DNA from 2 places in the Exiguobacterium sp. EA-TM-5 genome. Region 2 is predicted to be linked to the other one. Evidence: riboswitches for the same ligand, from Rfam matches in the RefSeq annotation. Region 2 holds a riboswitch; the other holds the start of a gene.
What was found. Region 2 has a riboswitch for S-adenosylmethionine ahead of metK (methionine adenosyltransferase). Riboswitches for the same ligand answer to the same signal wherever they lie in the genome.

Region 1: another riboswitch for S-adenosylmethionine. It lies ahead of msrA (peptide-methionine (S)-S-oxide reductase MsrA); the one in region 2 lies ahead of metK (methionine adenosyltransferase).

What each region holds. Positions count from the first base shown of each region.
Region 1 is NZ_CM132670.1:40,206-43,623, reverse strand. It holds gene ACV3PA_RS00210 (MFS transporter) at 1-259, opposite strand, end outside; gene ACV3PA_RS00205 (ArsR family transcriptional regulator) at 289-885, opposite strand; gene msrA (peptide-methionine (S)-S-oxide reductase MsrA) at 1,095-1,625, opposite strand; SAM riboswitch class I at 1,720-1,823, opposite strand; gene ACV3PA_RS00195 (M20 metallopeptidase family protein) at 1,886-3,064, opposite strand; gene ACV3PA_RS00190 (putative quinol monooxygenase) at 3,142-3,418, shown strand, end outside.
Region 2 is NZ_CM132670.1:1,242,339-1,245,756, forward strand. It holds gene pckA (phosphoenolpyruvate carboxykinase (ATP)) at 1-1,238, opposite strand, end outside; SAM riboswitch class I at 1,473-1,599, shown strand; gene metK (methionine adenosyltransferase) at 1,728-2,936, shown strand; gene ACV3PA_RS06430 (GNAT family N-acetyltransferase) at 3,074-3,418, shown strand, end outside.

The sequences.
Region 1 (3,418 bases), 1.2 Mb from region 2:
TCCGCAGACTACTTGAGATGCGCATGATCGTCGAACGTTTATAGCGATCAGATAAAACGCCACCGAACAACATCAAAAAAATACGAGGTAACAAGGTAGCCATTAGGACGAGTCCGAGAAAGGATGCCTGGTTTAACGTATGGATGACATACCATTGTTCAACAAACAGATAGGTTGAGAGGGAAAAGGCGGAGCACATGCCGGATCCCCATAAAAACAAAAAGGCGCGATTTTTAAATAGGGATTGTTCCGTATTCATTTCAACATGTAGCATCATATACCTCCAGATTAGACGTCGTCGTTCTCAAACAGTGGTTTATCAATCGCAAAGGCGGTCGTCATGATGTAAAAGTGTTTTCGATCTTTTTCGTCAGGTGGAGATTGTGTAAACGCTTCTAATAAAGCACGATACTTTGTAGCAAAGCGTTGAAAGTCGGCTTCAGACATCGTAAGTTCTTTTTGGAGCGATAAGCTCATCCAGTCTTCGACGTTTGAAGACACGGGAGAAAAAGCAGTTGTCGGAGCGGTGAGGACGCGTGTTTTTGCCCGGTCCAGTACCTCAAGATACGATTGTCGGGTTGCCTCTTTCGTCTCGACGAAGTTCAGAAGATGATCAGCAGGAATGTATCCTCGAGCGATCGCTTGATAGTATTTCAATAGATTGCCACCTTGTTCTTCTGTTCGAACGAGGCGAATCAAATCATGCTTTTCAAGTTCCCGCACGTGATAGAGCACTTTTGCGCGTGATAATGTCAGTAAATGAGCTAACTGGTGTACCGTATGTGGCTGTTCGACGAGAAACATGAGGATTTTTGTTCGTAACGGATCGCTGATCACCTTTAACTGTTCATAGCTTTCTAATATATGAATCGCTTTTTGTTCCATCCAATCATCTCCTTTTTAACCGGTTAACTTTTATTAACCGTAAAACAAAATGCCCTTTTTGTAAACGATTACAAATTTATGTAAAGGTTTCTCTGAACACAAAAACTGACTCCATTGACATACTCGCTGATTCCCATCCTATAAAAGTAGGTGTGAGAACAAGCGAAATGTTTGAAGTCAGTTTCAGCTGTTTCTTCGGTTCGAGACGATTAAACCGTCGTCGTATCTTTCCATTCCTGTTCAATGAAGGCATCACGACCAGAGGCAGCACGATCTTTTTTGTAGTGTTCTGGATTTTTCTTATGGAAGTCTTGGTGGTACTCTTCCGCTGGATAAAATTCAGAAGCGGCATCGATCCGCGTTACGATTGGTTGTTTAAAACGATTACTTGCGGCAAGAGCGTCACGAGAAGCGATTGCTGCTTCATGCTGCGCATCCGTATGATAGAAGATTGCTGGCGCGTACTGCGTGCCGCGATCTTGGAATTGACCTTCTGCATCCGTCGGATCCGTTTGTGGCCAGTAGAGTTCAAGTAAACGCTCGTACGGGAACAGGCTCGGATCAAACGTGATTTGAACGACTTCAAGATGTCCTGTCGTTCCTGTTTTTACTTGCTCGTATGTCGGGTTATCGACGTGTCCGCCCATGTAACCTGATACGATTCCCTCGATTCCTGGTAATTCTTCAAATGGTGTCACCATGCACCAAAAACATCCACCTGCAAATGTTGCTTTTTCCATCTGTCTCTTCCTCTCCGTGGGAAATCCCCATTGTATGTCTGACAGCGAGAAAACGAAAACGACTCCTTCGCTTGGTTGCAAAAGGAGTCGCCGCTTTTTATCAACCAAAGCTTTCGCTTTGCTGGTCGTAGCACCTTGCTATGCGCAGGTTGCTGGGACGTCATCGATCCAGATCTCTCGGTCCACTCTTGATAAGGGTATATGAAGTTGATGTCATTCGTTATCATTGTTGTGATGATACCATTTCATAAGAAATAAAGTCAATCCTTAGGATTCAAGGCACGTAAAACGGTCGCTCCGAGTGTTTTTGCACCAATCAGTAACGCCTGTTCGTTAATCTCGTACTGCGGATGATGTTGTGGATAATTGACGCGACCGTCCGTATATCCGGAGCCGGTAAAGAAGTAACTTCCCGGGACATGCGTTAGATAATGTGCGAAGTCGTCTGCCGCCATCATCGGTGTGAGTGCTCGAACAGATGCTTCCGGTAAGAAAGAAGCGGCCTCTTGGACGAGTTTTGTCTCGTCCGGGTGATTCCAAAGCGCCGGGTAACCCGTCGTGAAGTCAATCGAATACGAAGCACCGATGCCAGCACACGTCGTTTTAGCGACAAGATCGACTTCTTGTCGAAGCTGATGCCGCAGTGTCTCGTTGAACGTGCGGATTTCGCCGACGATGCGTGCCTCACCCGTGACGATATTTGGAGCCGTTCCTGCATGGAAAGAACCAATTGCGAGAACAGCAGGCTCAAACGGATCGACCCGTCGGCTGACGAGGTGTTGTAAGTTACAAACAAGCTGCGCACCGGCGACGAGCGCATCTTTTGTTTTGTGCGGTGCTTGGGCATGCCCACCTTGACCGTGGACGATGATTTCGAATTCGTCGATGGCACATAGTGTATGTCCTTCCCGAAAACCAATCGTGCCAACGGGTAAATCATTTTCAAGATGTGTCGCAAAAATCGCATCGACCCCTTCGAGGACGCCAGCTTCAATCATTTGGATTGCGCCACCAGGGAAGACCTCTTCACCATGCTGGTGGATGATTCGAATCGTTCCTTGCAATTGAGCACGTAACGGATAAAGGGTAGCAGCAAGAGCCATCACCATTGCTGTATGACCATCGTGTCCACAAGCATGCATGACACCAGGATGAATTGACCGGAAAGCGAGTGTCGTCTCTTCTTGAAGGGGTAAGGCGTCAAAATCGGCGCGGATAGCAATCGTCGGACCAGGTTGTTTGCCTTCGATCGTCGCGACGACCCCACGACCTCCGACGGCTGTTTGATGAGGAATGCCACATTCTGCGTAAAAGGCGGCAATCCGCTCTGGTGTGCGGACTTCCTGAAAAGAAAGTTCCGGATGCCGGTGGAAATCACGGCGTAACGCGATCATTGTTGGTTCGAATTGTTCAAGTGCTTCAAAAAGTTGAGTTTGCATCTTCAAGCTCCTTTGACGTGTGTCTTTTCGTGAAAAGGGGTACAGATACAGGTAATCACGAAAGGGGATCATAAAACATGGGAGAAATCGTCGTTAACGCTGTACTTACGATCAAAGCAGGTCTCGCGGATCAAGTCTTCCCGATTCTAGAAACGGTTTATCATGCCGCACAAAAAGAAGAAGGGTGCTTGCGCTATTCCTTGCATCAATCAATCGAGGATGAGCATCAGTTCATGTTGTATGAAGTGTATCGTGACGAAGAGGCGCTCGAAGCGCATATCGCATCCGACCACTATAAAGCATACCGTGAACAGATTGAATTATACTTGATGGATCGACAAGTGACGAAATACG
Region 2 (3,418 bases):
CCGTGACGATCAATCAATTCCCCAAGCATCGTTGCATATTTTTCAGGCATGAGTGGAAGGAACGGTGAACCGAAGCACGTCGAGAATGTTGCTTCTGGCTCCGTGACACCACGTTCTGTCCCAGCGAGTTTTGATGTATAACCTGAGAGGAAGTGATACATCGCTTGTTCTTTCGTCAATTTACTGATCGGAGGCAAGACACCGTACGCATCAGCCGTCAAGAAGACGATTGTCTTTGGATGACCAGCGCGTGATGGAACAGCGATGTTATCGATCGCCGTGATCGGATAAGCGGCACGTGTATTTTCCGTCAACGATGTGTCATCGTAATCAGGATGACGGGCTTCATCGAGCACGACGTTTTCAAGGACTGTTCCGAAGCGGATCGCGTCAAAGATTTGTGGTTCTTTTTCACGCGACAGGTTAACCGTCTTCGCATAACACCCACCTTCGATGTTGAAGACGCCATCGTGTGACCAACCATGCTCATCGTCACCAATCAATTGGCGGCTATCATCAGCGGAAAGGGTGGTCTTACCAGTACCGGATAGACCGAAGAACAAAGCGACGTCTCCTTCGTGTCCAACGTTTGCCGAACAGTGCATCGAAAGAACGTTCTCTTGTGGTAAGAGGTAGTTCATGACGGAAAAGATTGATTTTTTGATTTCGCCGGCATACTCCGTTCCACCGATCAAGACGATCCGGTGTTCGAACGACATCGCGATGAACGTCTCAGAGTTCGTTCCATCAACGGCAGGATCTGCCTTGAAATGTGGTGCGTAGACGACCGTAAACGGTTCGAAGGCAGCCACTTCAGGATATTCGCGTAAAAAGAGTTGTTTGGCAAAGAGGTTATGCCAAGCGTATTGTGTGAGCACACGAACCGGAAGGGTGAAGTGCGTATCTGCACCAGCAGCAGCTTCTGTGTAGTAGAGCTGATCGGCTTCGTTCATGTAACGAAGAACCTTTTGTAACAATTGTTCAAATTTATCTCCATCCATTGGTTGGTTAACATGACCCCAATCAATGTGAGACTCGCAGGAAGAATCACGGACGATGAACTTATCTTTTGGTGAACGACCTGTAAATTTCCCCGTTTCTACAGATAATGCGCCGTTCTCAGCAAGGACACCTTCTTCGTTTCGAATCGCATGTTCGACAAGTTCAGCAACAGATAGTTGTTTGAACACATGCTCTTTCTTGAGTAGTTCTTCGATATTCAGGACCGTCATCGGCATCCTGACCCCACCTTTCCCCTACGTTGGTTTTGGCTCACTGCATTTAGTATGACACATTCATTATATATGACATACTAAAGAGAGAGCAATCATTTTCTGATGCTGATTTCTATTTATCTGGAAACGCTTTCAGCATTAACAGTTTAACATCTCTTACAAAAAGTTTCGACTAGAATTTGAAACCTTGCTTGACAGAGTAGGTACAACTTTATATCATGTAATTCGTAACGGATACTCTTATTCTGAGCAGGTGGAGGGAACAAGGCCCGAAGAAACCCGGCAACCGTCCTACATTAATTCATATATTAATGAGGGAAAAGGTGCTCTCCTGAAGCGAAGTAAACACTTCGAACGATAAGAGGGTAAAGGAAGAACGCACAACCTTTCCCTGACCATTTTTTGGACTTGGAAAGGTTTTTTTCATTTTACCGTCCCACTCAACTAGGGGAAATGAGTACACCGTCAAATTCTTTTTTGGGAGGGTCATACATGACAAACCTTAATCGCCGACTATTCACGTCGGAGTCAGTCACTGAAGGTCATCCAGATAAAATCTGTGACCAAATTTCGGATTCAATTCTCGATGCAATCCTCGCAGCGGATCCAAACGCACGTGTTGCAGCAGAAACTTCTGTTACAACAGGTCTCGTTCTCGTTGCAGGTGAGATCACGACATCAACTTACGTCGACATTCCAAAAGTCGTTCGTGAAACGATTCGTGAAATCGGCTACACACGCGCGAAATATGGTTTCGACGCAGATACGTGTGCTGTATTGACATCAATCGATGAGCAATCAGCAGACATCGCTCTTGGTGTCGACCAAGCGCTTGAAGCACGTGAAGGTAGCATGTCTGATGCAGAAATCGATGCAATCGGTGCAGGAGACCAAGGTCTCATGTTCGGTTATGCAACGAAAGAAACACCCGAACTCATGCCACTTCCAATCTCACTTTCGCACCGTCTCGCACGCCGTTTGGCAGAAGTGCGTAAAAACGGTCAACTCGACTACCTTCGTCCGGACGGAAAAACACAAGTCACGGTCGAATACAACGAGAACAACGAGCCGGTTCGTGTCGATACGATCGTCATCTCGACACAACACGCGGAAGAAGTCACGCTTGAGCAAATCCAAGCTGACTTGAAAGAACACGTCATCACACCAGTCATCCCGGCTGAATACATCGACGCAGCAACGAAATTCTTCATCAACCCAACTGGTCGTTTCGTCATCGGCGGACCACAAGGAGATGCTGGATTAACGGGTCGTAAGATCATCGTTGATACGTATGGTGGATACGCACGCCACGGCGGTGGAGCATTCTCTGGTAAAGATCCAACAAAAGTCGACCGTTCAGCTGCATACGCAGCACGTTACGTCGCGAAGAACCTCGTTGCTGCAGGTCTTGCAGACAAAGCAGAAGTTCAACTCGCATACGCAATCGGTGTCGCACACCCAGTATCAATCGCGGTTGATACATTCGGCACAGGAAAACTTCCTGAAGCACAACTCGTCGAATTGATTGCTGAAAACTTCGATCTTCGTCCGGCTGGAATCATCAACATGCTTGATCTCCGTCGTCCGATCTATCGTCAAACAGCTGCATACGGTCACTTCGGTCGTACAGATGTTGAGCTTCCATGGGAGCAAACAGATAAAGCGGCAGTTCTTGAAGAACAAGCAAAACGCTTCGCATAAGCAATACGTCCGGAAATCCTTAAAGGGTTTCCGGACTTTTTTGTTTCCACGGAACTTTGCAGGAGACGAATGTTTTTTCTAGAAGAGGGTAAAAGTACATGAGTCAATCCGTACGAATAAAAAGGGGGGTTCCGATTATGGAAATACGCGAAGCAATTCCAGCTGATGCAGGACGTATTCATGATATCGCCATCACATCTTGGTTGGATACGTATGAAGAAATCTATTCTGAACGCTCGAAAGCTCATTTCGTGCAGGAAGCGTATCCGCAAGAGGAGGTTGTTCGTGCGATCCGGACGGCGGAAGAAGCACGGGGAGAGTATTTTTATGTCGGAATCATCGATGAGGAAGTCGTCGGATTCATTCATGCTGTTGATGTCGAGGGAACATGGGAAATCATTCGTCTATACGTTTTGCCAAAATATCAGCAAAACGGGATCGGAAGACGTCTGATTCGTGAACTCGAACGACAAGGAGCTGTC